Regions from separate parts of the Streptomyces sp. UG1 genome, predicted to be linked through region 3. Evidence: riboswitches for the same ligand, from Rfam matches in the RefSeq annotation. Region 3 holds a riboswitch; each other region holds the start of a gene.
What was found. Region 3 has a riboswitch for cobalamin ahead of ACP4J3_RS21400 (energy-coupling factor ABC transporter permease). Riboswitches for the same ligand answer to the same signal wherever they lie in the genome.

Region 1 (7,303 bases), on a different contig from region 3:
GCTGACGATGATCGCGTACAAACTGTGGCAGCGTGACCAGCGCGCACGACGTGGAGGTGGCAAGTGAAGGACGGCGTGAACGGCGTCGCACTCGCCGTCTTCATCTTCTTCTTCCTGCTCGTCACGGTCATGGGCTTCCTGGCCGCGCGCTGGCGCAAGGCCGCCAACGAGAACACCCTGGACGAATGGGGCCTGGGCGGCCGGTCGTTCGGCACCTGGGTCACCTGGTTCCTGCTCGGCGGCGACCTGTACACGGCGTACACCTTCGTGGCGGTCCCGGCGGCGATCTACGCGGCCGGCGCGGCGGGCTTCTTCGCGGTGCCCTACACGATCCTCATCTACCCGCTGATCTTCACCTTCCTGCCCCGCCTGTGGTCGGTCTCCCACAAGCACGGCTATGTGACGACCTCGGACTTCGTGCGCGGCCGCTTCGGCTCGAAGGGCCTGTCGCTGGCGGTGGCCCTCACCGGCATCCTGGCGACGATGCCGTACATCGCGCTCCAGCTCGTCGGCATCCAGGCCGTCCTGGACGTGATGGGCATCGGCGGCGGCGAGAACACCAACTGGTTCATCAAGGACCTGCCGCTGCTCATCGCCTTCGGCGTCCTGGCCGCGTACACGTACTCCTCCGGGCTGCGCGCGCCCGCGCTGATCGCGTTCGTGAAGGACACGCTGATCTACATCGTCATCGCGGTGGCGATCATCTACATCCCGATCAAGCTGGGCGGGTTCGACGAGATCTTCGCCGCGGCGGACAAGAAGTACACGGAGAACGGTGTGGGCGGGCTCATCCCGCCCGCGGCGGGGCACTGGGGGTACGCCACGCTGGCGTTCGGGTCGGCACTGGCACTCTTCATGTACCCCCACTCGATCACGGCGACGCTGTCCTCGCGCAGCCGTGAAGTGATCCGCCGCAACACGACGATCCTGCCGCTGTACTCCCTGATGCTCGGCATGCTGGCGCTGCTCGGCTTCATGGCCATCGCGGCCGGAGTCATCGTCGCCAACCCCCAGTTGGCGATCCCCCAGCTCTTCGAGAACATGTTCCCCGACTGGTTCGCGGGCGTGGCCTTCGCGGCGATCGGCATCGGCGCCCTGGTGCCTGCGGCGATCATGTCCATCGCGGCGGCAAATCTCTTCACCCGCAACATCTACAAGGACTTCATCAGGCCGGACGCCACGGCCGAGCAGGAGACCAAGGTCTCCAAGCTGGTCTCCCTGCTGGTGAAGGTGGGTGCGCTGGTCTTCGTCCTGGCGATGGACAAGACGGTCGCCATCAACTTCCAGCTCCTGGGCGGCATCTGGATCCTGCAGACCTTCCCGGCCCTGGTCGGCGGCCTGTTCACCCGCTGGTTCCACCGCTGGGCGCTGCTGGGCGGCTGGGCGGTCGGCATGATCTACGGCACGGTCGCCGCGTACGGGGTCGCCTCCCCGACGCAGAAGCACTTCGGCGGCTCCTCGGCGGAGATCCCCGGCATCGGTGAGATCGGCTACATCGGTCTGACGGCGTTCGTGCTGAACGTGGTGGTGACGGTGGTCCTGACCTTCGTCCTGAAGGCGGCGAAGGCGCCCGAGGGCGTCGACGAGACCAGGCTGGAGGACTACACGGCGGACGCGGGCGACCCGGGCGTGCAGGTGGAACTGCCTCCGGCGACCGCGGGATCGTCCCACTGAGCACCTGACGCCGACGGGCCGCCGGAGGAATCCGGCGGCCCGTTGTCGTACCCGTCCGGCAGACTCGCCCGCATGGACATCGCGATCCGGCAGGCGGAACCCGGCGAATACGACAGGCTCGGCGAGATCACCGCCCAGGCCTACCTCCAGGACGGCCTCCTCGACTTCGGCGAGAGTGACGCATACCTGGCCGAGCTGAGGGACGTGGCCAAGCGGGCGGCCGCCGCCGAGGTGCTGGTGGCCGTCGAGAGCGGCCGGCTGCTGGGCGGCGTGACCTTCGTGCCGAGCGGCGGCCCGATGGCCGACATAGCCGCCCCCGGCGAGGCCGAGATCCGCATGCTCGCGGTCGCGCACGACGCGCGGGGCCGGGGCGCCGGCGAGGCCCTCGTACGCGCCTGCGTCGACCGTGCACGGGCCACGCAGGGCTGCGTACGGATCGTGCTGTCGACCCAGCGCACGATGCACGGCGCTCACCGCATCTACGAACGCATGGGCTTCGTCCGCACACCCGAGCGGGACTGGAACCCGATCCCGCATCTGGACGACATCACTCTCCTCACCTACGAGTTGACGCTCTGAAACCACCGCGACACAACATCTGGGGGTGGCGTGGCGGGCGAGCACAAGATGTATGCTCTTCCTCGCTGTCGCCGCAGGGGAATCCGGTGCGAATCCGGAACTGTCCCGCAACGGTGTACTTGTGCATGTCCGTTCCCGAAAAACGCCGTGCACAGGAGTCAGTCCGAGGACCTGCCGACAGCGCGCCCGGCCACCCGGCCGGTGCGCCCTGACGTCCGGGCCTCGTGGAATGGGCCGGTGGACGCGACGCCGCGTGCGCTCGTGAGCTGCCCCTGCCCTCCGCAAGGCCCCCGTGCCGAGCGAGGGAGAGCCCCCACGTGACCATCGCGCCAGCAGACCCGGCCTCAGCCGTCCCGACCAACGAGGACGCTCCGGGAACCGCTTTGCTGCGGACCCTCACCGAGCTGACCGCCGACCTCCCCGACGCCGACGCCGGCCGGGTCGCCGCCGCCGCGCTGCGCGGCCGGTCCGCCCTCGCGGACGAGACGGAGCTGCGCGAGCTGGCCACCGAGGCGGCCGCCGGTCTCATCTCCGAGGACCCCGCCTACAGCAGGCTGGCCGCCCGGCTGCTGACCATCTCCATCGCCGCCGAGGCCGCCTCGCAGGGCGTGACGTCCTTCACCGAGTCGGTCGCGGTCGGGCACCGGGAGGGCCTCATCGCCGACCGGACCGCCGAGTTCGCGCGCGTCCACGCGGCCCGGCTGGACGCGCTCATCGACCCGGCGGGCGACGACCGCTTCGGCTACTTCGGCCTGCGCACCCTGCACAGCCGCTACCTCCTGCGCCACCCCCACACCCGCAAGGTCATCGAGACGCCCCAGCACTTCATGCTGCGCGTCGCGGCGGGCCTCGCCGAGGACGACACCCCCCGCTCCGTGGACGAAGTCGCCGCGCTCTACGGGCTCATGAGCCGCCTCGACTACCTCCCCTCCTCCCCCACCCTGTTCAACTCCGGCACCCGGCACCCCCAGATGTCGTCCTGCTACCTCCTCGACTCCCCTCTCGACGAGCTGGACTCCATCTACGACCGCTACCACCAGGTCGCCCGCCTCTCGAAGCACGCCGGCGGCATCGGCATCGCGTACTCCCGCATCCGCAGCCGCGGTTCGCTGATCCGCGGCACCAACGGGCACTCCAACGGCATCGTCCCGTTCCTGAAGACCCTCGACGCCTCGGTCGCCGCCGTGAACCAGGGCGGCCGGCGCAAGGGCGCGGCCGCGGTCTACCTGGAGACCTGGCACTCCGACATCGAGGAGTTCCTGGAGCTGCGCGACAACACCGGTGAGGACGCCCGCCGTACGCACAACCTGAACCTCGCGCACTGGGTCCCGGACGAGTTCATGCGCCGGGTCAACGCCGATGAGGTGTGGAGCCTGTTCTCCCCCTCCGACGTGCCCGAGCTGGTCGATCTGTGGGGCGAGGAGTTCGACGCGGCGTACCGCAAGGCGGAGGCCGCCGGGCTCGCGAAGAAGACCATCCCGGCCCGTGACCTCTACGGCCGCATGATGCGCACCCTCGCGCAGACCGGCAACGGCTGGATGACCTTCAAGGACGCCGCCAACCGCACCGCCAACCAGACGGCGCTGCCGGGCCATGTCGTGCACTCCTCCAACCTCTGCACGGAGATCCTGGAGGTCACCGACGACGGGGAGACAGCGGTCTGCAACCTGGGGTCGGTCAACCTCGGCACCTTCGTGGACACGGCGACCGGCGACATCGACTGGGAGCGGCTCGACGCCACCGTGCGCACCGCCGTCACCTTCCTGGACCGCGTCGTCGACATCAACTTCTACCCGACCGAGCAGGCGGGCCGGTCGAACGCCAAGTGGCGGCCGGTGGGCCTGGGCGCGATGGGGCTGCAGGACGTCTTCTTCAAGCTGCGGCTGCCCTTCGACTCGCCGGAGGCCAAGGACCTCTCCACGCGTATCGCCGAGCGCATCATGCTCGCCGCGTACGAGGCCTCGGCCGACCTCGCCGAGCGGGGCGGTCCGCTGCCGGCCTGGGAGAAGACCCGTACCGCCAAGGGGGTCCTGCACCCCGACCACTACGGCGTCGAACTCACCTGGCCGGAGCGCTGGGCCGCGCTGCGCAGCCGTATCGCCACGACCGGCATGCGCAACTCCCTCCTGCTCGCCATCGCGCCCACCGCCACCATCGCGTCGATCGCCGGCGTGTACGAGTGCATCGAGCCGCAGGTGTCCAACCTGTTCAAGCGCGAGACGCTCTCCGGTGAGTTCCTCCAGGTCAACTCCTACCTGGTCGACGAACTGAAGCGGCTCGGCGTCTGGGACGACCGCACCCGTGAGGCGCTGCGCGAGTCGGGCGGCTCGGTGCAGGACTTCGCCTGGATCCCGGCGGACGTACGGGCGCTGTACCGCACGGCGTGGGAGATCCCGCAGCGCGGGCTCATCGACATGGCCGCCGCCCGGACCCCGTTCCTGGACCAGTCCCAGTCCCTGAACCTGTTCATGGAGACGCCGACCATCGGCAAGCTCTCCTCGATGTACGCGTACGCCTGGAAATCGGGCCTGAAGACGACGTACTACCTGCGCTCGCGCCCGGCGACCCGCATCGCCCGCGCCGCCCAGGCCACCATCCCCGTACAGCAGCCGGCCCCCGAAGACGCCGTCGCCTGCTCCCTGGAAAACCCCGAGTCCTGCGAGGCCTGCCAGTAATGACCACCCGTAACCAGAACCTGCTCGACCCGGGCTTCGAGCTGACTCTGCGCCCGATGCGCTACCCCGACTTCTACGAGCGCTACCGGGACGCCATCAAGAACACCTGGACCGTCGAGGAGGTCGACCTCCACTCGGACGTCGCCGACCTCGCCAAGCTCAGCCCCGCCGAGCAGCACCTCATCGGCCGGCTGGTCGCCTTCTTCGCGACGGGCGACTCGATCGTCGCCAACAACCTGGTGCTGACGCTGTACAAGCACATCAACTCCCCCGAGGCGCGCCTGTATCTCTCGCGCCAGCTCTTCGAGGAGGCCGTCCACGTCCAGTTCTACTTGACGCTGCTGGACACCTACCTCCCCGACCCGGAGGACCGCGCCGCCGCCTTCGCGGCCGTGGAGAACATCCCCTCCATCCGCGAGAAGGCCGAGTTCTGCTTCAAGTGGATCAACGAGGTCGAGAAGCTGGAGCGCCTGGAGAGCCAGGCCGACCGGCGTCGCTTCCTGCTCAACCTGATCTGCTTCGCGGCGTGCATCGAGGGCCTGTTCTTCTACGGCGCCTTCGCCTACGTCTACTGGTTCCGCAGTCGGGGCCTGCTGCACGGTCTGGCCACCGGCACCAACTGGGTGTTCCGCGACGAGACGATGCACATGTCCTTCGCGTTCGACGTCGTGGACACCGTCCGCAAGGAGGAGCCGGAGCTCTTCGACGACCGGCTTCAGCAGCAGGTCACCGACATGCTGAGGGAGGCCGTCGAGGCCGAGCTGCAGTTCGCGCGCGACCTGTGCGGTGACGGCCTCCCGGGCATGAACACCGACTCGATGCGGCAGTACCTGGAGTGTGTCGCCGACCAGCGTCTGACGCGGCTCGGCTTCGCTCCGGTGTACGGCTCCGAGAACCCCTTCAGCTTCATGGAGCTGCAGGGCGTTCAGGAGCTGACCAACTTCTTCGAGCGGCGTCCGTCGGCGTACCAGGTGGCGGTGGAGGGCACCGTCGACCTGGACGAGGACTTCTGAGCCTCGGCCGCCCTCAGCTGGCGGTCGATCCGGCGCTCGTGAAGGTGTCCCACGAGCGCCGGACCCGCCAGGAGGACAAAGAGAACCACTACGGCCATGTATTCGAGGAGTGCGTCCATGCCGTAAGTCTCATACCGACAGGACACTCCTGACAGTGGCAGGACTGCCGTACACCCTCGATTTACTGCCACTTCTGAGGCACACTGGCAGCATGCTGAAGAACGTGGCGGCCGTCCTGCTCGACGGCGTGCACCCCTTTGAACTGGGCGTCGTGTGCGAGGTGTTCGGCATCGACCGCAGCGACGAGGGGCTGCCCACCTACGATTTCGCCGTCGTCTCGGCGGAGGGACCGACGCTGGGCACCCATGTCGGCGGCCTGTCCGTCTCCACACCGTACGGCCTGGAGCGGCTGGAGGAGGCCGATCTGATCGCCGTGCCGGCGGGGGACGACTTCGTCACCCGCGACTATCCGCCCGAGCTGCTGGACGCCCTGGTCAGGGCCGTCGAGCGGGGTGCGCGGGTGCTCAGCGTGTGCTCCGGCGTCTTCGTGCTGGGGGCGGCCGGGCTGCTCGACGGGCGGCGCTGCAGTGTGCACTGGAAGCACGCCGGGGAACTGTCCCGCCAACACCCGCGGGCGGTCGTCGAGCCCGATGTGCTGTACGTCGACGAGGGGCCGGTGGTCACCAGCGCCGGCACCGCCGCCGGCATCGACGCCTGTCTGCACATCGTGCGGCAGGAGCAGGGGCTCGAGGTCGCCAACAAGATCGCCCGGCGCATGGTGGTGCCGCCGCACCGGGACGGCGGGCAGGCCCAGTACATCGAGCGCCCGCTGCCCCGCTCCCAGTGCGACACGGTCGGCGCGGTGCTGGCCTGGATGGAGCGCCACCTCGACGAGGACGTCACCGTCGAGCAGCTCGCCGAGCGCGCCCTCATGTCGCCGCGCACCTTCGCCCGCCGCTTCCAGCAGGAGACCGGCACCACTCCCTACCGCTGGATCCTGCGCCAACGGGTGCTGCTGGCCCAGCAGTTGCTGGAGGCGACGGACGAGACGGTGGACGCGATCGCGGGCCGAACGGGGTTCGGCACCGCGGCCGCGCTGCGCCATCAGTTCGTACGGTCGCTGGGGACGACGCCGAACGCCTACCGGCGGACGTTCCAGGGCCCCGAGGCGGCCGCCTGAGTCACTCCCACGGCACGGAGCGCAGCAACAGCGTGTGCGGGTGCAGCGTGATGCCCACCCGGGTCGTGTCGTTCGAGCCGGGCGCCTGTTCGAGGCGGTACTCGGCGGACAGCGCCGCCGTGATCAGTGTCAGCATCGCCATGGAGAAGTGGTCGCTCGGACACTTGCGGTTGCCGACGCCG
Region 2 (7,303 bases), on a different contig from region 3:
CAGCCCGTACGTGCCGGGGCGCAGCGAGGCGAGGTCGCGGGTGAGCGCGACCTGCCCGGCGGCCGTGGCGTGCACGGTCAGCCGGGGTTCGGTGGGCAGGGGCCTGCCCGGGGGCGCCGTCAGCGCGGCCCCACTGGCGAACCGCCCGGCGGCGACGCTGGCAGCGCCGGCGGCCAGAGCCACGGTGACGGCAGCGGCCGTCGCTTTGACAGTGCGCACGAACCCAGTGTCCGGGCGGAGGCGGGGAGGGGCCAGTGGGAGCCCGACTTGGAGTGAGGCACGCAGCCCACCCCCACCGCCGGTTTGCAGCTCCGACGCGCCCCGCCGGACGGACTGAAAGATGCGCGCCCGGGACCCTCCGCGCGGCCCCGACCCACAACGCACCCGCAGACGCCACGCCCCCCCCACACACACCCCGCACAGGCCGCCGCAGGCATCCCCGGCTCAACCCCCGGAGGGCCCCCGCTGCCCATACCCCCGCAACCGCTCCCCCACCTCGGCCACCTGCCCCTCCGACAACAACGACGGCGCCAGCCCCGGAACCGACGAGGCCGTCAGCCACACCCGGCACATCCATTCCAGTTGGGCCGTACGGTCATACGCCTGGTCCAGCGTCGCGCCGCAGGCCATCGTGCCGTGGTTCTGCAGGAGGCAGGCGGTGCGGTCGGTGAGGGCCCGGAGCATGTTCTCGGCCAACTCCTGGGTGCCGTACGTCGCATAGGGAGCCACACGAACCGGTCCCCCCAGCGCCGCGGCCATGTAGTGGATCAACGGAAGCTCGGTCACCAGCGTCGAGACGGCCGTCGCATGCACCGCATGGGTGTGGACCACCGCACCCGCGTCCGTGGCGCGGTAGATCGCCAGATGCATCGGCAGTTCGCTGGTCGGCACCAGCGCCCCCAGCACCTGCCGCCCGTCCAGATCGACCCCGGTCACATCCTCCGCCGACAACCGGTCGTACGGCACTCCCGACGGCGTGACCAGCACCGTCTCCCCGACCCGCACCGACACATTGCCCGACGTCCCGACGACCAGCCCGTCCGCCACCGTCCGCCGCGCTGTCGCCACCAGCGTCTCCCACGCCTCCGCCTCCTCGGGCCGTACGCCCCGCTGATCCCGCTGCTGCTCACCCATGCGGCGATCCTGCCAGCCAGGCCCCGGACACCGCGTCAAGTCACCGCCGGGGCGGCGCACTTTAGAGGGGAAGACCGGCGTCCGGAAGGGCACACACAGGGACATATCACCCTCGCCCCACCCTTGGCCTGAGAACGATCGGCATTCAACGATCTTCCAGTACTCTCTGGGAGATTTGTCGTGCACGTCGCCATTCCGGGGGGAAATATGGCTCGTGATCGCAAACCGTCCCGTCACCGCTCCCGTCACCGCTCCCGCCTCGTAGCGATATCCGTGGCGGCCCTCACCCTCAGCGGAACCGCCCTCGCCGAGATCCCGGCCGCGGCCGCGAGCAAGCCCAAGGGCCACGACGTCTCCTCGCACCAGAAGGACGTCAACTGGCAGAGCTCGAAGGCGAAGGGCGCCAAGTTCGTCTACGTCAAGGCGACCGAGTCCCACACCTACCGCAACCCTTACTTCGGCCGGCAGTACAACGGCTCCCGCAACGCGGGCCTGGTCCGCGGCGCGTACCACTTCGCCGTGCCGAACAAGTCGTCGGGCAGGACCCAGGCCGCGTTCTTCGTACGCAACGGCGGCGGCTGGCGGTCGGACGGCTGGACCCTGCCGCCCGCCCTCGACATCGAGTACAACCCGTACAGCAAGCACAAGTGCTACGGGCTGAGCAAGGCGAAGATGGTCAACTGGATCCAGTCCTTCAGCGACGAGGTGAAACGACTGACCGGCCGCCGCCCGGTGATCTACACCACCACCCACTGGTGGAACACCTGCACCGGCACCAGCCGCGCCTTCGCCTCCAACCACGCCCTGTGGATAGCCCGCTACAACTCCTCGACCGCGGGCACGATGCCGGCCGGATGGCGGTTCTGGACCTTCTGGCAGTACGACAACGGCGGCAGCCTGCCGGGTGACCAAAATCTCTTCAACGGCTCCATGGCCCAGTTGAGGAAGTTCGCCCGGGGCTACTAGCCGGGCGACGCTTGGGCCGTACACCGACCGGCGGACCGAAGGTCTCCCCTTCCGGCACCCCAGGACACCGTGCGGCCCCCCTCAGTTCACCTTTCGTTCACCCAGGTTACCTACGTTCGTCCGGCCAATGACCTCGAACGATTGCCTGGGTAAATGGAAAACTTCTCGCTGATCCTCGCGATTGTGGTCGTGACCGCACTCGCGTTCGATTTCACGAACGGTTTCCACGACACCGCCAACGCGATGGCCACCACCATCTCGACCGGTGCGCTCAAGCCCAAGGTCGCGGTGGCCATGTCCGCCGTACTGAACCTTGTCGGCGCCTTCCTCTCCGTGGAGGTCGCCAACACGATCTCCAAAGGTCTCGTCGACGAGACCGGCATCCGTCCCGAGGTCATCTTCGCCGCGTTGGTCGGTGCGATCCTCTGGAATCTGCTCACCTGGCTGGTGGGCCTGCCCTCCAGTTCCTCGCACGCCCTGATGGGCGGTCTGATCGGCGCCACCATCGCCTCGGCCGGCATCGGCGCGGTCCACGGCGACGTGCTGGTCACCAAGGTGCTGATCCCGGCGATCGCCGCCCCGCTGGTCGCGGGCATCGCCGCGCTGCTCGCCACGCGCCTGACGTACACCTTCGGCAAGAAGGCCGACGGCAAGGCCGCCGCCAAGGGCTACCGCAGCGGCCAGATCGCCTCCGCCGGCCTGGTGTCCCTCGCGCACGGCACCAACGACGCGCAGAAGACGATGGGCGTCATCACCCTCGCCCTGGTCGCCGGCGGCGCCGTCGCCCCCGACTCCGACCCGCCCATGTGGGTCATCCTCTCCGCGGGCCTGGCCATCGCGCTCGGCACCTACCTCGGCGGCTGGCGCATCATCCGCACCATGGGCAAGGGCCTGACCGACCTCCAGCCGCAGCAGGGCTTCGCCGCCCAGACCAGCGCCGCCACGGTCATCCTGGCCTCCTCCCACCTCGGCTTCTCCCTGTCCACCACGCACTCCGTCTCCGGTTCGGTGATGGGCGCCGGCCTCGGCCGCAAGGGCGGCGTCGTCCGCTGGTCCACGGCCACCCGGATGTTCGTCGCCTGGGGCCTGACCCTCCCGGCCGCCGCCCTGGTCGCCGCGCTCGCGGAGTACGTGACGGGCCTCGGAAGCTGGGGCACGGCCGTGGTCGCCGTCTTCCTGATCGCCTCCAGCGCCGCGATCTGGAAGGTCTCCCGCCGCGAGGTCGTCGACCACACCAACGTCAACGAGAGCGAGGAGTCGCCCGGCGTGGTCACCACCGCCATCGCCGCCGTGACCCCGCCCCCGGCGGTCCCCGCGAACGCGGCGGCCGAGGAACTGGCGACCACGATCCCGGCCGCGTCGACCACCGAGTCGGCGCCGTCCCAGGCCACGGTCTGACCCGCCCGGTCACTCCCCTCACTCAGGCTCACTCGGACTTACTCAGGAAAGAAGAACCATGAAGATCGACTGGGCGGCCCTCGGCTCCGTCTTCGGCGTCAGCCTCGTGGTCACGGTGGCCCTGGTGGGCCTGTTCACCCTCGGCATCGCGGGCCTGTCCCGCCAGGAGAAGGCCTCGGCCCAGGGCGGCTCGGCCGCCCTCGCGGTCACCGGCGCGTACACGTGCTTCGCGGCGTGCGCGGCGGCGGTGGCGTACGGGATCTATCTGATCGTGGCCTGAACCACACCACACGCACCACCTGAAGCACCCGAGGTGCGGGACGGACAACCGTCCCGCACCTCACTGCTGTGTGGGCCTTCGCACACTCTCCCGTCGCAGGTCAACGGCAAGTTGACGCCCGTTCCAACGCCGTGGTGGACTTCCGGGGCCAAGTACGGCGGCAGGAGAGGAAGCCGGTGAGAATCCGGCGCGGTCCCGCCACTGTCACCGGGGTAGTAAGCCCCGGGAGCCAGGAACTCTCACCGCCGGTCTCGTCGAACCAGGGCGTGGACACCCTGAGTGAGGACACAACGCGATGCTCGCCTGCCGCTCGACACGCAACTGCGGACCCACGTCTGACCTCACGGTCGGCTGACCCCGATGCGAGCCGATCGCGTTTTCGCGTACGGCGCCGCCGCCGGGCTCCTCGGCGATCTGCTGCTCGGCGATCCACGCCGGGGGCATCCGGTCGCCGCGTTCGGCCGGGCCGCCGGTGCCGTCGAGAAGGTGTTGTGGCGCGACGACCGCGCGTGGGGTGTGATGCACACCGCCGTGTGCGCCGGTGGCGCCGTCGCCGCCGGGGCGCTCGCCGCGCGTGTCGTACGTACGTCTCCCGCCGCTGCCGTCGCGCTGACCGGCGCCGCCACCTGGGCCGTCGTCGGCGGGACTTCACTCGCCCGGGAGGCGCGGGTCATCGGACGGGCCCTGGAGGCGGGGGACGTCGAGGCGGCGCGGGCGCGGCTGCCGCATCTGTGCGGGCGGGATCCGCAGGCGCTGGACGCGGACGGGATCGCGCGCGCGGTCGTGGAGTCCGTGGCCGAGAACACCTCCGACGCGGTGGTGGGGGCGCTCGTGTGGGGGGCCGTCGGCGGGGTGCCGGGACTCCTCGGGTTCCGGGCCGTGAACACGCTCGACGCCATGGTCGGGCACAAGTCGCCCAAGTACCGGCGCTACGGCTGGGCTTCGGCCCGGCTCGACGACCTGGCCGGCTGGCCGGGGGCACGGCTGACCGCCGTACTCGCCGCCGTCGCCGGAAGTGATCCCCGTGGAGCGGTACGGGCCTGGCGTACCGATGCCGCCAAGCACCCGAGCCCCAACGCCGGGCCCGTCGAGGCCTCGTTCGCCGGGGCGCTCGGGGTCCGGCTCGGCGGGACGCTGTCCTACGGCGGGCGGGTCGAGCACCGGCCCGTGCTCAACGCATCCGGGCGGAGCGTCGGCACGGCCGACATCGAACGTGCCGTACGGCTGTCGCAGCGCGTCGGCTGGCTGGCGCTCGGCGTCTGTGTCGCCGCGCGCCGTGTCGCGAAGGGGCGTACGTCATGACGGGCGGTGGGCTGCTGGTCGCCGGGACCACCTCCGACGCCGGCAAGAGCGTCGTCACGGCCGGGATCTGCCGGTGGCTGGTGCGGCAGGGCGTGAAGGTCGCGCCGTTCAAGGCGCAGAACATGTCCCTCAACTCGTTCGTCACCCAAGAGGGTGCCGAGATCGGGCGGGCGCAGGCCATGCAGGCGCAGGCCTGCCGCGTCGAGCCGACCGCACTCATGAATCCCGTGCTGCTCAAGCCCGGTGGCGAGCAGAGCAGCCAGGTCGTGCTGCTCGGCAAGCCGGTCGGTGAGCTGAGCGCGCGCGGGTACCACGGCGGGCGGCAGCAGAAGCTGCTCGGCACCGTGCTCGACTGTCTTGCCGAACTCCGGGGCACGTATGACGCGGTGATCTGTGAGGGGGCGGGGAGTCCGGCCGAGATCAATCTGCGGCGCACCGACATCGTGAACATGGGGATCGCCCGCAATGCCGGGCTGCCCGTGCTGGTCGTGGGCGACATCGACCGCGGCGGTGTCTTCGCCTCCTTCTTCGGGACCGTCGCGCTGCTGTCGGAAGAGGACCAGAGGCTGATCGCCGGGTTCCTCGTCAACAAGTTCCGCGGCGACGTCTCGCTGCTCGAACCCGGCCTCGACATGCTCCACGGGCTCACCGGACGGCACACCTACGGCGTCCTGCCCTTCCGGCACGGGCTCGGGATCGACGAGGAGGACGGGCTGCGCGTTTCTTTGCGCGGGACGGTCCGGGAGTCGAACCTCGCCCCGCCCGTCGGCGAGGACGTACTGCGGGTCGCCGTCTGTGCCGTCCCCCTGATGTCCAACTTCACCGACGTGGACGCCCTCGCCGCCGAACCGGGCGTCGTCGTGCGGTTCGTGGACCGGCCGGAGGAGCTGGCCGACGCGGACCTGGTGGTCGTGCCCGGCACCCGGGGGACCGTCCGCGCACTGGAGTGGCTGCGCGAGCGCGGGCTGGCCGAGGCCCTGGTCCGCAGGGCCGCCGAGCAGCGACCGGTCCTCGGGATCTGTGGTGGCTTCCAGGTCCTCGGGAAGCACATCGAGGACGAGGTCGAGAGCCGGCGGGGGCACGTGGAAGGGCTCGGGGTGCTGCCCGTGCGGGTGCGGTTCGCCCGGGAGAAGACCCTCACGCGGCCGGTGGGCAAGGCCCTGGGTGAGGCGGTCGAGGGATACGAGATCCATCACGGAGTCGCCGAGATATCGGGCGGCGATCCCTTCCTGGACGGCTGCCGGGTCGGCCAGACCTGGGGCACCCACTGGCACGGCTCGCTGGAGTCGGACGGCTTCCGGCGGGCCTTCCTGCGCGAGGTGGCCGCCGCCGCGGGCCGCCGCTTCGTGCCGGCCCCCGACACCTCGTTCGCCGCGCTGCGCGAGGAGCAGCTGGACCGGCTCGGCGATCTGATCGAACAGCACGCGGACACGGACGCGCTCTGGCGGCTCATCGAGTCGGGCGCGCCGCAAGGACTGCCTTTCATTCCACCGGGAGCGCCCGTATGAGCACTGTGTTGTTGTTGTCGACCGCCGACACGGATCTGCTGGCGGCCCGCGCCGCCTCCGGTGCCGACTACCGGATCGGCAACCCGACCCGCGTGGACACCGAGACCGAGCTGCCGGCTCTGCTCGACGGCGCGGACATCGCCGTCGTACGGCTGCTGGGCGGCAAGCGGGCCTGGGAGGACGGGCTCGCGGCGCTCAAGGCGTCGGGCGTCCCGACCGTGCTGCTGGGCGGCGAGGCCGTGCCGGACGCGGAGTTGATGGCCGAGTCGTCCGTCCCGGCCGGTGTGGTGGCCGAGGCGCTGAAGTACCTCGTGGAGGGCGGGCCCGCCAACCTCACCGAGCTCGCCCGGTTCCTCTCCGACACCGTGCTGCTGACGGGCGAGGGGTTCGTCGAGCCGCGGAAGATGCCGGAGTACGGCGTCCACGGCGAGCGTCCCTTCGTCGAGGGCCGCCCGACCGTCGGTGTGCTCTTCTACCGGGCCCATGAGCTCAGCGGCAACACCGCCTTCGTGGACACCCTGTGCGACGCCGTCGAGGCACACGGCGCCAACGCCCTTCCCGTGTACTGCGGTTCGCTGCGCGGCGCGGACGAGGGGCTCTACGAGATCCTCGCCAAGGCCGACGCCCTGGTCGCCACCGTCCTCGCCGCCGGCGGCACGCACGCCTCGCAGGCCTCTGCGGGCGGCGACGAGGAGGCGTGGGACATCGGGGCGCT
Region 3 (7,303 bases):
GTCCGCTGGCTGGCCTGTGGTCAGGATGAACGCCAGCGGGCGGCACTTGCGGTCGGCGGCGAGGTGGACCTTGCTGGTCTGCCCGCCTCTGGAACGTCCGAGGAGGGCGGCCTTCAGGCGGAGTTTCCTCCGACGCCGGATGCGTCGTCGTTCTTCCAGTGCGGGATCACTTTCGATCTCTTGCCCGTTTTGCTCTTCGAGGCCGCCCCCTTTGACCTGGCCTTCTCCTCCTCGGCCGCGGCTTTCTCCAGGGCGGTGACGACGTCCTCGTCGAGGTGCATCCCGGCCGCGTCGTGGTGGGCTCGGGTGGTGGGCCCTCCAGCAGGGCCTCGAAGGCGCCGGCGTCACGCCACTGCCGGAAGCGGTTGTGGACGGTCGACCAGGTGCCGAACTCCGTCGGCATCTCCCGCCACTGCCCGCCCGTCTTGAACCGCCAGATCACGCCCTCGAACTGCTGCCGCAGTCGCTCGGGGTACGGGCCGTACTCGCCGATCGGCAGGTACGGGTGCCACGAAGGCACATCCCGCAAATTGATCACGACTCGATACGCGCCCTAGGTGAGGGCGGTCGGTGGGAGTTCCGGCGTGTGTACGGTGCCCGTCTTCTGGATGAGACCCTCGCGGAGATCGGCGTGCCGTGTGGAGTCGCGGTGGATGTGGGCAGTGAAGGGGCGTTCCTGGTGCCTCCGGCGCAGGGCATTGTGGCCCGGTCACGTGGCGGTGACGGCGATCCGCGCGGCCTGATCGCTGCGATCAACGAGTTGGAGGAGACGGGCTACTTCTCGATCACCGCGCAGCAGGGGCACGGTTTCCAGTTCCTGGTCATGTCGGGGATGGAGATGGGTTCGGGTGAACTGGCGGATGTGTTCGGTCAGTTCTGCGGCCGCTGGGCGCTGGCCATACGTCACCTCACCAGCCTCACCGACCATCTCGATGGCACTCGACGCCTCCGCCTCGACCGCGTTGGCCGTATCACGCAGGTGACCGGGCAGGACTGGACCGAGACCTACGCGTACGACACTGCGGGCAACCTTGCTCACGCGACTTGGCCGCAGACACACGGCGAGGACGCCGTCGGCGCACGTGAGTACACCGGAACGCGCCTGACCACGGCTGGTCGTTGGACATTCACCTACGACGAGGCCGACCGTGTCATCGAGCGTCGCAAGACTAGCCTGTCCCGCAAGCCGGATGTGTGGCGATACGCCTGGGATGCCGAAGGCCGTCTGGTCTCCTGCACAACGCCCGACGGCACGGTCTGGCGCTACCGCTACGACCCGCTGGGGCGTCGCAGTGCCAAACAGCGCCTTGACGCTGGTGGACAAGTGGTCGAGGAGACCGTATTCACCTGGGACGGCAACCAGCTTGGAGTACAACGGGCTCACCCCCCTCACCCAGGTGGAACGTGCATTTGACCAGGACAACCCACAGGCCGTCGACACACGCTTCTTCGCCATCGTGACCGACCTTGTCGGTACACCGAGGGAGCTGGTCACCATGGAAGGCGAGCTGGCCTGGCGTACCCGCAGCAACCTGAATCGCCACTAAGATCCGGCGACCGCTCGCTACATGAGCGCCGATCCCCTCGGGCTCGGGCCGGCGCCGAACCCCGTAGCCTGGGTCCAGAATCCGCTTGCCTGGACAGATCCGTTGGGGCTCGTGAAGTGCGACCCGGCCGACGGGATGACCAACAGGGAAAGGCCGCCGGTCGACGGCGACACGAACTACATCGTCGACGATCCCAACGACTGGTCGAAGACCATCACGGACATCGACCGCGTGGAGGGAGACACCCTGTGGGAGGAGAAGCAGGCGACCGGCCAGGACCCGCGGATCACCACCGAACGCCGGGTCGAGAAGCACGTGTTCAAGAAGCTTGATTCCTACGTGGAGGCCCGGTCCCACCTGGAGGGGTGGCAGAACGCCAAACTCGGCATGGACTTCACCACGCCAGGGGCAACTCCCGAGTTCAAGGCCGCCGTTGAGCAGGCCATCGGGCAGTGGAAGGCGAACAATCCCGGCGTGGAAGTTCGAGTAAGGTGGGCCCAGTGAGCTGCTACGTGATGATCGCGGATCGGGACGTGTGGAACCCCGCAAATCAGGTTGCCGAGGTTTTCGTCGGGCAAGTGGGAATCGCATCACGGATTCTGGGAGTGGATTCGGGCGTCGAACCAATCGTCGAGGACGAGTGTCATATCGACGCCGAAAAATTCGAAGCTTTCACGTCTGTGCTTTCGGCAGCCGTACAGAGAACGAACAACCTCGCATTCCGAGGAATGCTCCAAGGGATTCTTGAGGTGTGTGCCGTCCTCGTCTCCAGGGCTGGCGGATCGATTTCACCCGCCGTGGACGTTCCTGACTCCTTGCCCCGGACGATGCCAGGCTTCGAGTGATCGGGACTGCTAGGACACCGGGGTGGTCGGTGAGTTCCATGACCGGTGCCAGAGTCGCGTGTGACGACTCTCAGGGAAGGGCTCCAGCCGGGTCCCCCATCACACCCACCAAGCGGCGATTCCAGCGGTCCTGCAGCCCTACCGCTGATCGGTGAACCGCCAGGGCCGGCACTCCTGCCGTCTTCTTGGCTTCGTCAACTGCGGCAGGTCGCAGATGCCCGAGCTTCCGCCCAGCCTCAGACACCCTCCGGCCAAAACCGGAGGCTGTCTGCGCAGCAGGGGCAAGACGCAGGGCGCGCCACGACGGCTCCGGCGGCTGACTACCAGCAGTGACTCCACGAGGGCCCTGACATCAGTTCTGACATCTGCCGCCCTGGCCCGCAGTGGGTTTCGACGGGCATCAGTGGCCCGACGGCCTGCGCCGTTCCACCCAACGCCGCAGGTCCCCTTTCGCGCCCCCTGTGCGTGCTTGTCAGTCACCCTGCGCGGGCACTACTGTCACCACGCCTTGGTGAACGGGAAATCCGGTGTGATGCCGGTGCGGCCCTCGCCACTGTGAATCGGGAAGTCCGGCTCCGGCCCTCACGGGCAGCCACTGGGTTCTTCGGGACCCGGGAAGGCGGAGCGCGGGCGGTGGTACCCGTCAGCCAGGAGACCGGCCAAGGCGCGTCAACCATCCACGAGGTGCTGGAGAGGGTCTGCCGAGCCATGCACATAGCCGAGGGTTTCCTCCCTCCGGCGCACGCGGTCGCCTGGGGCGTCGCGTCCGCGCCGTTCGTCGTCCACGGAGTCCGTTCGCTCACCCGTGAGGTCAGGGAGCATCCCGAGAGCACGCTGCTCCTCGGCGCCTCCGGGGCCTTTACTTTCGTCCTGTCCGCGCTGAAGCTGCCCTCGGTGACCGGCAGTTGCTCGCATCCGACCGGAACCGGGCTCGGCGCCATCCTGTTCCGGCCGCCGATCATGGCGGTCCTGGGCACCATCACCCTGCTCTTCCAGGCGCTGCTGCTCGCACACGGCGGCCTGACCACGCTCGGCGCGAACGTCTTCTCGATGGCGATCGTCGGCCCCTGGGCCGGATACGCCGTCTACAAGCTGCTGCGGCGCTACGACGCGCCGCTGATGGTCGCCGTCTTCTTCGGCGCGTTCGTCGCCGACCTGTCCACCTACTGCGTCACCAGCGTCCAGCTCGCGCTCGCCTTCCCGGACCCGGGCAGCGGATTCCTGGGCGCGCTCGGCAAGTTCGGCTCCATCTTCGCCGTCACCCAGATCCCGCTCGCGGTGAGCGAGGGCCTGCTGACGGTGCTCGTGATGCGGCTGCTGGTGCAGTCCAGCAAGGGCGAACTGACCCGGCTGGGTGTGCTCCTCGCCAGGAAGCAGTCCCGGTCCGGAAGCGAGGCGGTGGCCCCATGAGCAAGAACACAACGAGCAAGAAGACGGTGGGCAAGAAGACGATGAGCAGGAACACGAAGATCAACATCCTGCTGCTGGCAGTCGTGGCCGCACTCGCCGTGCTGCCGCTCGCGCTCGGGCTCGGCGACCACAAGGAAGAGCCGTTCACGGGGGCCGACGGCGAGGCGGAGACGGCGATCACCGAGATCGAGCCGGACTACGAGCCCTGGTTCTCGCCGCTGTACGAGCCGCCGTCCGGCGAGATCGAGTCGGCGCTGTTCTCCCTCCAGGCGGCCCTCGGCGCCGGGGTCCTCGCCTACTACTTCGGTCTGCGCCGGGGCCGGCGGCAGGGCGAGCAGCGGGCACTGGAGCGACAGCGGGACGCCGAGGAGTCGAAGGCCGACGGGGTCTGACGGGTGCTGCCGATCGACGCGGCGGCGCACAGCAGCCGCTGGCGCCGCCGTCACCCCGTGGACAAGGCCGTGCTCGGACTCGGCCTCACCGTGCTCGCGATCTCGCTGCCGCCCTGGCCGGGCGCCGCGCTGGTCCTGGTCACCGCGCTCACCGTGCTGCTGGGTCCGGCGGGCGTGCCCGGGCGGCGGCTGTGGCGGGCCTATCGCGTGCCGCTGGGCTTCTGCGTGACCGGGGCGGCCACGCTGCTGGTACAGGTCGGCGGGCCGGAGGGCTTGGTGTCCCTGGCCGCCGACGGTCCGCTGCGGGCCGGTGAGCTGCTGCTGCGCACCTCGGCGGCCTCCCTCGGAGTGCTGCTGCTCGCGTTCACCACCCCGATGTCCGACCTGCTGCCCCGCCTGGTCAAGGCCGGGGTTCCCGCGCCCGTGGTGGACGTCGCCCTGGTGACGTACCGCATGAGCTTCCTGCTCCTGGACTCCGTGCGCCGCGTGCGGGACGCCCAGGCCGCCCGGCTCGGGCACACCACCCGGGCCGCCACCTGGCGCTCGCTCGCCGGGCTCGGCGCCACCGCCTTCGTGCGGTCCTTCGACCGGGCATCCCGGCTGCAGGCAGGGCTCGCCGGGCGCGGCTACGACGGCACCCTGCGCGTCCTGGTGCCCGAGGCCCGGGTCTCCGTCCGCTTCACGGCCGCGAGTTGCGCCCTGCTCGCAGCGCTGGCCGCCCTCACCCTCGTACTGGAGAAGGCCCTGTCATGAGCGAGCCCACCGCACTGGTCGCCCTGCGGGGCGCGTCCTACGCCTACGAGGAGGGCCCCGTCGTGCTCAGTGGCCTCGACTTCGACGTGCCCGAAGGGCGCGCGCTGGCGCTGCTGGGCCGCAACGGCAGCGGCAAGACCACGCTGATGCGGCTGCTCAGCGGCGGGCTCCGGCCGTACGAGGGGCGGTTGACGCTCCAGGGTGCGCCGGTCACGTACGACCGCAAGGGGCTGACCCGGCTGCGCACGACCGTGCAGCTCGTGGTGCAGGACCCCGACGACCAGCTCTTCGCCGCGTCCGTCGGCCAGGACGTCTCCTTCGGCCCGCTCAACCTCGGCCTGCCCGACGCCGAGGTGCGGGCGCGGGTCGACGAGGCGCTGGCCGCGCTGGACATCGCCGCCCTGGCCGACCGGCCCACGCACCTGCTGTCGTACGGGCAGCGCAAGCGCACCGCCATCGCCGGGGCGCTCGCGATGCGGCCCCGTGTGCTGATCCTCGACGAGCCGACCGCCGGGCTCGACCCCGACGGCCAGGAACGGCTGCTCGCCACCCTCGACGGGCTGCGCGCGGGCGGCACCACGGTCGTCATGGCCACCCACGACGTCGACCTCGCCCTGCGCTGGGCCGACGACGCGGCGCTCCTGACCCCGTCCGGCGTCCGCACCGGCCCCGCGCCCTCGATGCTGGCCCGCACCGATCTCCTCCGGCAGGCGGGGCTGCGGCTGCCGTGGGGGGTGGCGGCGGCCCAGTTCCTGCGCGCCCACGGGCTGCTGGGCGACACGGCACCCGGTCCACGCGACGCGGAGGAGCTGGCCGCGCTGGCGGGCGCGCACACGACGCCCGCGCTGCCGGCCGAAGGCTGACACTGACAACCGCCACCGCGAACTTGCCTGTACAGCCGCATCGTTGACGTCACGCCCGATGAATGCGGTCCACCAGCATGTCGATCACCAACGGAGTCCGCGGCCCGTACCCGAGCAGCACCCCGTCCTCCATGTCCACCACCCGGCGGTCCATCCCCGCCGGGGTCTCGCCGATCCCGGGGATCTTCACGAGCCCGTCGACGCCGCCCACGGACTCCAGCCCTTTGGTCATCATCAGGATCACGTCCGGCCGGGCCCGCACCAAGGCCTCGCTGGTGATCGGCGTGAACGGCTTGTCCAGACCGGCGTCCTTGCCCGCGTCCACCGCTCCGGCGGCCTCGATCAGCGAGTCGGCGCCCGAGCCCTTGCCGCCGATGAGATAGACGGCCGCGCTGCCGCGCAGGTACAGGAAGGCGACCTTGGGCTTGCTGCCCCGGGGCACGGCGGCGCGGGCCGCGGCGAGTTCGTCGCTCATGCGCCGGTTGAGGGCCTTGCCCGCGCCGGGGACGCCGAGGGCCTCGGCGACGCGCGTGGTGCGGGTGGTGACGTCGGTCAGGTTCGTGGCCGTTTCGAGGACGACGACGGGGACGCCGGCGCCGCGGATCTGGTCGATCGTCTCCTTGGGGCCGGTGTCGGTGTCGGCCAGCACGACCGTCGGACGCAGGGAGAGCACGCTCTCGGCGCTGACGTCGTGCGCCTTGGTGACCTGCGGGAGCTTCTGCGCCTCGGCGAAGGTGGCGGTGATGTCCCGGCCGACGACCCGGTCGCCGAGGCCCAGCGTGAACACGATCTCGGCGACACCCCCGTTGAGCGGCAGGATGCGCGAGGCGTCCTCGACGGTCACCTTCCGTCCGTCGGCGGAGTCGACGGTGACCGGCAACTCCGGGGTGGGCGGCTCCCCTTCGAGGGGGACGAGGGTGTTCTTCGCGAGCTGTCTCTCGGCCGCGGCGGCGCGCTCGCTCGCGGAGACGGGTGACGGGTCCGCCGCCGAGGGCCCGCCTCCCCCGCCGCCGCAGGCACCCGTGAGCAGCGCGAGGGTCAGACCGAGGGCGGCGAGGGGTCTGTGGATTGCGCGCATGGGTTTCCTGTCCTCTCTCCTGACACACAACTGAGCAATAGTTTAGGTTAGGCTTCCCTTAGTTTTCACTCATGGGGGGTATTCCATGGCGTGGGCAACTGGCCTGCACCGAAAGAGAGTTGGGCGCTTCCTCGGGGTCGCCGGCACCGCCGCCCTGCTGCTGCCGACCGCCGGCCCGGCCTCGGCGGCGGGCGGCTCGGCGACCGGCCCCGAGGGCCAGAAGCTCACCGTCTCCAAGTCCTCCGGACTGTCCGCGGCCGGCGAGACGGTGACCGTGACCGGCTCCGGCTACAACACCGAGAAGGGCGTCTACGTCGCCTTCTGCGTGGACAACGGCGCCGGGAAGACCCCGACCCCCTGCGTGGGCGGAGTCGACATGTCCGGTGAGTCCGGGGCGTCCGCCTGGATCTCCTCC
Region 4 (7,303 bases), on a different contig from region 3:
CGCCACGCCCGCCATGCCGACGTCGCCCGTCACGCGCGGGTGGTCGCTGTCGTAACCCCGGTGCGTGGGCAGGTCGAAGGCGACCGACAGGCCCTTCTGGCCGGCCGCCAGGTTGCGCCGGTAGAAGGCGTTGGACTCCTCGGCGGTGGAGAAGCCCGCGTACTGGCGGATCGTCCAGGGCTGGTTGACGTACATCGTCGGGTAGGGTCCGCGCAGATATGGCGCCATGCCCGGGTAGGTGCCGAGGAAGTCCAGGCCCTCCAGGTCACGGCCGGTGTACAGCGGCTTGACCGCGATGCCCTCGGGGGTCTCCCAGAAGGTTCCGTCGCTCCCCGCGGCCTTCTGCCACGCGTCGGCGTCGACGTCGGCCCTCGGCTCCCCGAGTTCGATTCCGGAGAAGTCGGGGATTCCCATCAGGACACTCCCAAGCGGTCGAGGGTGGCGGACAGCACGGCGACGGCGTCACAGCCCGCGAAGACGTAACCGTCGACACCGGGGTGGTTCCCGGGCCGCCCGGCGAGGAACACATGCGAGGCGCCCGCGGCCTTCAACTGCCCGGCCACCGCCTCCGCCTGCTTCTCGTACACCGCGTCACTGGAGCACAGGCACACCTCGGTGGCGCCGCTCTCCTCGAAGGTGCCCTCGGTGACGGGCTCGATGCCGCCCGCCTGGAAGAGGTTCGAGGCGAAGGTGAGGCGCGCGGTGTGGGCGGCGGCCGGGCCGAGGGCGGCCAGGAAGATCCGGGGCCGGGAGCCGGTCGCGGCCAGGTGGGCGTCGGAGCGGGCGCGCAGGGCCTCGTACGCCTCGTCGCGGCGGACGCGGGGCAGGCCGCCGGACGGGGCCTCGGGCGCGGGCTCGCGCTCCACGGGCTGCTCGGCGAGGTGCGGGAACTCGCTGACGCCGGTGACGGGTTCGCGCCGCTTGGCGAGCTTGCCGGTGCGCGCCTCCCAGGTGTTGGCCAGGTCCTGGCCGAGGCGTCCGGAGCGCAATGCTGCTGCCTGACCGCCGATCCGCTCGATCCGCTGGAAGAACTCCCAGCCCGCGTGGGCCAGTTCGTCCGTCAGCCGCTCCACGTACCAGGAGCCGCCCGCCGGGTCGATCACGCGGGCGAGGTGCGACTCCTCGATGAGGATCGTCGAGGTGTTGCGGGCGATGCGCCGCGCGAACGCGTCCGGCAGGCCGAGCGCGTGGTCGAAGGGCAGCACCGTCACGGAGTCGGCGCCGCCGACCCCGGCGGCCAGCGTGGCGACCGTCGTGCGCAGCATGTTCACCCACGGGTCCCGGCGCGTCATCATCACCGGCGAGGTGACGGCGTGCTGCACCTGGGCGCTCGGCGCCCCGCACACCTCGGTGACCCGCGCCCACAGCTTGCGCGCGGCCCGCAGCTTGGCGACGGTCAGGAACTGGTCGGCGGTGGCCGCGTAGCGGAACTCCAGTTGCGCACAGGCCTGTTCGACCGGCAGCCCCGCCTCGGTCAGCTGGCGCAGATAGGCGACACCGGTCGCCAGCGAGGCGCCCAGCTCCTGGGCGGCCGAGCCACCGGCCTCGTGGTACGGCAGCGCGTCCACGGTCAGCGCCCGCAGCCCCGGGTATTCCTCGGCACACAGCCGCGCCAGCGAGGCGACAGGAGCGAACTGCGAGGACTCTCCGGTACGGGCCTGAAGGCCGAGCGGGTCGGCGCCGAGGTTGCCGCGCGCCGCCTCCTTGGCGACGCCGCGCTCCTCGTACAGCCGCAGCAGCTCGCGCGCGGCGGGCTCCACGTCGCCGCCCGCGTCGAGGACGACGGGGGCCAGGTCGAGGTAGACGCCGTCCAGGGCGCGGCGGAGGTCCGGCACCGGGATGCCGCCCTGGCCGAGGACCAGCCACAGCGAGGTGACGCCGTTCTCCAGGTCCGCGAGCACCACGCCGTCGGTGAGCGCCGTGTGCCGCTGGCGCACATCCCAGCCGCCGGCCGTGTTGCCCTCGGCGCGAGAGCCGCGGACGAACGGGGCGAACCCGGGCAGACCGGGGTCGGGCGCGGTGTCGCGCGCGGTGTACAGGGGGCGGGTGCGAAGCCCGTCCTCCAACGCAGTGGACAGGGCGTCCTCGGCGGCCGTACCCGAGACGTCCTTGCCCGACTTGCGCAGCACACCTGCCACCAGGTGTTGCCACTGCTCATGGGTTGCGTCAGGGAACTCGGCGGCCAGCGAGAGCCCGTCGTCAGGCAGGACCGTCATGCTCGGATGCTAGGTCAGATCGTCAAAGGAGCAGCAGTGGGCACGGCTGTGACCTTTCCCTCTTCCGCACTGTGACCTGGGTCTCCGGGTCGTAGTGTGGCACCCTCGGCGGTGGATTTACTAGGACGTCCAACTATATAACGGTGCCGGGAAGATCGTCCGTGACCTGGAAGGGGCCAACGAGATCATGAGCGCCGCCGAAGAGCCGGTCCTGCTGCACACCACCGGCCGGGCGGGCCGCATCATCCTCAACCGGCCGAGGGCCCTCAACGCCCTCACCCACGCGATGGTCCGCCGCATCGACGAGGCCCTCACCGCCTGGGAGCACGACCCGGCCGTCGAGACCGTCGTGATCACCGGCGCGGGCGAACGCGGCCTGTGTGCGGGCGGCGACATCCGCGCCATCCACGACGACGCGCGCGACGGCGACGGCACCGCCGCGGCCGCGTTCTGGCGCGACGAGTACCGCCTCAACGCCCGGATCGCCCGCTACCCCAAGCCGTACGTCGCCCTCATGGACGGCATCGTGATGGGCGGCGGCGTCGGCCTCTCCGCGCACGGCGCGTTCCGCGTGGTCACCGAGCGGTCCCGGATCGCCATGCCCGAGACCGGCATCGGCTTCGTCCCGGACGTCGGCGGCACCCATCTGCTCGGCCTCGCGCCGGGCGAACTGGGCACCCATCTCGCCCTCACCGGGGCGCAGATCGGGGCCCGGGACGCCATGCTGTGCGGGCTCGCCGACCACTACGTGCCGTCCGCCGCGCTCGGCGACCTGGTCGCCGACCTCGCCGAATCGCCCGTACGGGACGCGCTCGCCCGGCATGCGCGGCATTCCCCGCCCCCGGGCGAACTGGCCGAGTGGCGCGACTGGATCGACGCGTGCTACGCCGCCGACACCGTAGAGGCCATCGTCGATCGGCTGTTCACCTGCGGTGACCCGGCCGCCAAGGAGGCCGCCGAGACCCTGCTCGCCAAGTCGCCGACCGCCCTCAAGGTCACGCTGGCCGCGCTGCGCCGCGCCCGCCGGCTCGGCGCGCTGGAGCGGGTCCTGGACCAGGAGTTCCGCGTCTCCTGCGCGGCGCTGGCCTGCCCCGACCTGGTGGAGGGGGTCCGCGCCCAGATCATCGACAAGGACCGCGCCCCGCGCTGGTCGCCGGCCACCCTCCCCGAGGTCACGGAAGCCGACGTGGAGCGCTTCTTCGCGTCACTCGGCGAGCGCGAACTGGGGCTCGCCGTCGCCGGCTGACCGTGAGGAGATGGAGGAAATGACGGACTCGGAGCGGCTGATCGCCGGCCCGGACGGCCGTCAGGCGCGGCAGCGCAGCATCTCCAGTGGCGGGTTGGCGCGGAAGTCCGCCCAGAAGTCGGCGCCGTACTCGCGCAGGCCGGCCTCGGACACCTCCAGCGGGACCCAGGTCACCTCGCTGAATCCGGCCGCCCGCAGGGACGCTTCGTAGACCTCGCGGCGCGGGGCGGCGCTGATGATGCTGACCGGCGGGTCCAGCAGCGCCGTGACCCGGAAACGCGGCCCGGTCGCGGCTTCCTCGCCGGTCGGCTCACAGCGGAAGCCGTACTTCTCCAGCGACGACGGGTCGGGGCGGTAGTCGGGGGACTGGGCCAGCACGAAGAACTCGGCGCCGGGCAACAGGCTGCGGTGCACGTTGCGGCACATCCGCTCCATGGCGGCGACATCCTGGGCGTAGTTGAGCAACTGCACCCCCAGTGCGATGTCGAACTGCCGGTCCATCGGCCGCAGTTCGGTGACATCCCCCACCTCGTAGCGCACCCCGAGCGGCTCACGCGCCTCCAACTCGCGCGCCGCGGCCACCATTTCCCGGGAGATGTCGACGCCGAACACCTCCGCGGCGCCGCGCCGCATGAACTCCCTGCTGTAGAAGCCGGTGCCGGAGGCCAGGTCGAGGACCGCCTTGCCGCGCACGTCCCCGACCATGGCCAGGAAGCCGGGCACCTCCGCATACCGCGTCAGCGGCAGGGACTTGAAGCCCTCGAACGCCTCACCGATCTCGTCGTACTGCTGCACGCTCACCGCGTCGTCCTCCCGTGTGCATCGTCGATGCCCTCGGCGTCGGCCCCCGCGCCCCGGGACACACCGTGGCCTGTGGCGGGCAGTCTTCCCGCACCTCGGCGCAGGGCCGTACTGGCAGAAGCCACAAAGATCCGGACCTCGCCCCGGGTTCCCGTACAGGCGGGTGGGGCGGCCATACGGACTTGGTAGCCTCATCAGGCCAGTCGAGCCACAACCGAGGCCAGGGAATCCGGTGGGAATCCGGAACTGACGCGCAGCGGTGAGGGGGACGGGCGGGGCACGGCAGGTTCACAACGCCACTGGGAGACCGGGAAGGCGGCCCCGACCGGACGAACCCGAGTCCGAAGACCTGCTGGCACCTCACCGCCGCCCGGCGGGGAGGACGTCCGTAGGCCAGGCTCCGCGTACGAGCCCCGACACCCGAGGCATGCCCGTGCTCCGTACCCCCGCACTTCTCCTTGCGTCCGCCCTGCTGCTCACCGCATGCGGCGGCGGCGCCTCCGACGCGGACACCGCGAAGCCCGCCGGCGCGGGCTACCCCCGCACGATCGACAACTGCGGCCACAAGGTCACCCTGAAGTCCGCCCCGCGGCGCGTCGTCTCCCTCAACCAGGGCACCACCGAGATCCTGCTCTCCCTCGGCCTCGCCGACCGCATGGCGGGCACGGCGACCTGGACGGACCCGGTGATGAAGGGGCTGGAGAAGGCGAACGCGGCCGTGACCCGGCTGGCCGACGACAACCCCTCCTTCGAGAAGGTCCTGGACGCCGAACCCGACTTGGTCACCGCCTCGTTCGTCTCCACCCTCGGCAAGGGCGGCGTCGCCACCCGCGAGCAGTTCGAGAAGCTCGGCGTGCCCACGTACGTCTCGCCCTCCGACTGCTCGACGGGCAAGGACAACGACAGCGGCGGCGACGGATCGCGCAGCGAGCCGCTCACCCTCGACGCCGTGTACGGCGAGATCCGCGACCTGGCCCGTGCCTTCGGCGTCGACGAGCGCGGCGAGAAGCTCGTCGCCGAGCTGAGGCAGCGGGTGCGCGCGGCCACCGACGGGCTGCACGCCCCCGATGTCTCCCTCATGTACTGGTTCGCCAACTCCCAGTCGCCCTACCTCGCCGGCTGCTGCGGCGCGCCCGGCGCCATCACCCGCGCGGTCGGCGCGAAGAACGTCTTCTCCGACACCCACGACGAGTGGCCCCAGGTGGGATGGGAGACCGTCGCCGACCGCGACCCCGACGTCATCGTGATCGGCGACCTGACGCGCAGGCAGCAGACCGCCGAGAGCGCCCGCGCCAAGATCCGCTTCCTGGAGACCAACCCCGCCACCCGCAACCTGACCGCCGTGAAGGAGAAGCGGTACGTGCTGCTCAGCGGGCAGGCGATGAACCCGACCATCCGCACGGTCGAGGGGATCGAGAAGGTCGCCGCGGGGCTGCGCGACTTCGGGCTCGCCAAGTGAGCGTGCGCACCCTGGTGTTGACCGGCGGCGGACTGGCCGCGCTGCTCGCGTCGGTCGCCGTCGCGGTCACGATCGGGCCGGCCGACATCTCCACGGCCGACGTGTGGGCGTCCGTGGCCGCTCATCTCGGGCTCGGCGAGGGCGCGTTGGCGCCCCTGCGGGACGGCATCGTGTGGAACCTGCGGATGCCGCGCACCCTGCTCGCCGCCGTGTGCGGGGCCGGGCTTGCCGTGTGCGGGGCGGTCATGCAGTCGCTGCTGCGCAATCCGCTGGCCGACCCGTTCGTGCTCGGGGTGTCCTCCGGCGCGTCGACGGGGGCCGTCGCCGTCGTGGTGCTGGGAGTCGGCGGGGGAGCGGTGTCGCTGTCGGCCGGTGCCTTCCTCGGCGCGCTGCTCTCCTTCGCGATGGTGCTGCTGCTCAGCCATCTCCTCGGCGGCAGCACGGACCGGGTCGTGCTGTCCGGGGTGGCGGCCATGCAGCTCTTCTCCGCACTGACCTCGTTCATCGTGCTGACCTCCGCCGACGCCGAGACCACCCGGGGCGTGCTGTTCTGGCTGCTGGGCTCGCTCACCGGCGCCGACTGGGGGCAGGTGCTGCTGTGCACCGCCGTCCTGGCCCTGGTCCTCGCCGTCTGCCTCGGCTACGCCCGCACCCTGGACGCCTTCGCCTTCGGTGACGACGCCGCAGCCGGGCTCGGCGTCCGCGTCGCCCGCACTCGGCTGGTGCTGCTCTGCGGAACCGCGCTGCTCACCGCCGCGCTGGTGAGCAGCGCCGGCGCGATCGGCTTCGTCGGCCTGGTCCTGCCGCATCTCACCCGCGCCCTGACCGGCTCCGGCCACGCCCGCCTGCTGCCGGTCACGGCGCTGACCGGAGCCGTGTTCCTGGTGTGGGTGGACACCGCCGCCCGCACCCTCCTCGACCCCCAGGAGGTCCCGGTGGGCGTGGTCACGTCCCTCATCGGCGTACCGGCGTTCGTGGCCGTGCTCTACCGGGGACGGAGGAAGGCATGACGAGCCTGCGGGCCCAGGGTGTCGTACGGCGTGTCGCCGGCCGGGTCATTGTCGACGGCGTCACCCTCGCCCTGCGCCCCGGCGAGACCGTCGGCCTGCTCGGACCCAACGGCTCCGGAAAGTCGACGCTGCTCAGACTCCTCGCCGGCGTCCTCGCACCCACCGCCGGGGTCGTCACCCTGGACGGACGCCCGCTCGGCGACGTCGGCCGCCGTGCCGCCGCCCGGCGCGTCGCCACCGTCGAGCAGGACGCCCACACCCAGACCGAACTCACCGTCCGCGACGTCGTCGCCCTGGGCCGCATCCCGCACCGCCGCGCCTGGACCCCGGCCACGGCCGCCGACGCCGAGGCGGTCCGCGCGGCCCTGGAGCGCACCGGACTGACCGACCGGGCCGGCCAGTCCTGGCACACCCTGTCCGGAGGCGAACGCCAGCGCGCCCAGATCGCCCGCGCGCTCGCCCAGGAACCCCGCGAACTCCTCCTCGACGAACCCACCAACCACCTCGACATCCAGCACCAACTCGACCTGCTGGACCTCGTCGCGGCCCTCCCGGTCACCACCGTGATCGC

Region 1: linked by a shared signal. The riboswitch ahead of ACP4J3_RS40715 (ribonucleoside-diphosphate reductase subunit alpha) and the one ahead of ACP4J3_RS21400 (energy-coupling factor ABC transporter permease) in region 3 are both predicted to bind cobalamin.
Region 2: linked by a shared signal. The riboswitch ahead of ACP4J3_RS18055 (cobalamin biosynthesis protein) and the one ahead of ACP4J3_RS21400 (energy-coupling factor ABC transporter permease) in region 3 are both predicted to bind cobalamin.
Region 4: linked by a shared signal. The riboswitch ahead of ACP4J3_RS28335 (ABC transporter substrate-binding protein) and the one ahead of ACP4J3_RS21400 (energy-coupling factor ABC transporter permease) in region 3 are both predicted to bind cobalamin.

The regions. Positions count from the first base shown of each region.
Region 1 covers NZ_JBNGGG010000047.1:63,820-71,122, forward strand. Annotated here, with positions in the region: gene ACP4J3_RS40700 (DUF3311 domain-containing protein) at 1-67, shown strand, start outside; gene mctP (monocarboxylate uptake permease MctP) at 64-1,674, shown strand; gene ACP4J3_RS40710 (GNAT family N-acetyltransferase) at 1,747-2,253, shown strand; cobalamin riboswitch at 2,306-2,446, shown strand; gene ACP4J3_RS40715 (ribonucleoside-diphosphate reductase subunit alpha) at 2,571-4,928, shown strand; gene ACP4J3_RS40720 (ribonucleotide-diphosphate reductase subunit beta) at 4,928-5,941, shown strand; gene ACP4J3_RS40725 (GlxA family transcriptional regulator) at 6,153-7,121, shown strand; gene ACP4J3_RS40730 (cytochrome P450) at 7,123-7,303, opposite strand, start outside.
Region 2 covers NZ_JBNGGG010000014.1:171,466-178,768, reverse strand. Annotated here, with positions in the region: gene ACP4J3_RS18080 (alpha/beta hydrolase) at 1-219, opposite strand, end outside; gene ACP4J3_RS18075 (class II aldolase/adducin family protein) at 445-1,134, opposite strand; gene ACP4J3_RS18070 (lysozyme) at 1,342-2,100, shown strand; gene ACP4J3_RS18065 (anion permease) at 2,254-3,498, shown strand; gene ACP4J3_RS18060 (hypothetical protein) at 3,557-3,778, shown strand; cobalamin riboswitch at 3,897-4,036, shown strand; gene ACP4J3_RS18055 (cobalamin biosynthesis protein) at 4,139-5,080, shown strand; gene ACP4J3_RS18050 (cobyric acid synthase) at 5,077-6,588, shown strand; gene cobN (cobaltochelatase subunit CobN) at 6,585-7,303, shown strand, end outside.
Region 3 covers NZ_JBNGGG010000018.1:131,815-139,117, forward strand. Annotated here, with positions in the region: partial or broken gene ACP4J3_RS21375 (IS5 family transposase) at 1-538, opposite strand, end outside; gene ACP4J3_RS21380 (RHS repeat domain-containing protein) at 587-1,414, shown strand; gene ACP4J3_RS21385 (hypothetical protein) at 1,398-1,547, shown strand; gene ACP4J3_RS21390 (hypothetical protein) at 1,569-2,051, shown strand; gene ACP4J3_RS21395 (DUF6086 family protein) at 2,048-2,392, shown strand; cobalamin riboswitch at 2,885-3,070, shown strand; gene ACP4J3_RS21400 (energy-coupling factor ABC transporter permease) at 3,101-3,802, shown strand; gene ACP4J3_RS21405 (energy-coupling factor ABC transporter substrate-binding protein) at 3,844-4,194, shown strand; gene cbiQ (cobalt ECF transporter T component CbiQ) at 4,198-4,947, shown strand; gene ACP4J3_RS21415 (ATP-binding cassette domain-containing protein) at 4,944-5,810, shown strand; gene ACP4J3_RS21420 (heme/hemin ABC transporter substrate-binding protein) at 5,860-6,888, opposite strand; gene ACP4J3_RS21425 (hypothetical protein) at 6,974-7,303, shown strand, end outside.
Region 4 covers NZ_JBNGGG010000027.1:52,865-60,167, forward strand. Annotated here, with positions in the region: gene scpA (methylmalonyl-CoA mutase) at 1-414, opposite strand, end outside; gene ACP4J3_RS28320 (methylmalonyl-CoA mutase family protein) at 414-2,216, opposite strand; gene ACP4J3_RS28325 (enoyl-CoA hydratase/isomerase family protein) at 2,404-3,462, shown strand; gene ACP4J3_RS28330 (class I SAM-dependent methyltransferase) at 3,523-4,263, opposite strand; cobalamin riboswitch at 4,447-4,634, shown strand; gene ACP4J3_RS28335 (ABC transporter substrate-binding protein) at 4,691-5,722, shown strand; gene ACP4J3_RS28340 (FecCD family ABC transporter permease) at 5,719-6,732, shown strand; gene ACP4J3_RS28345 (ABC transporter ATP-binding protein) at 6,729-7,303, shown strand, end outside.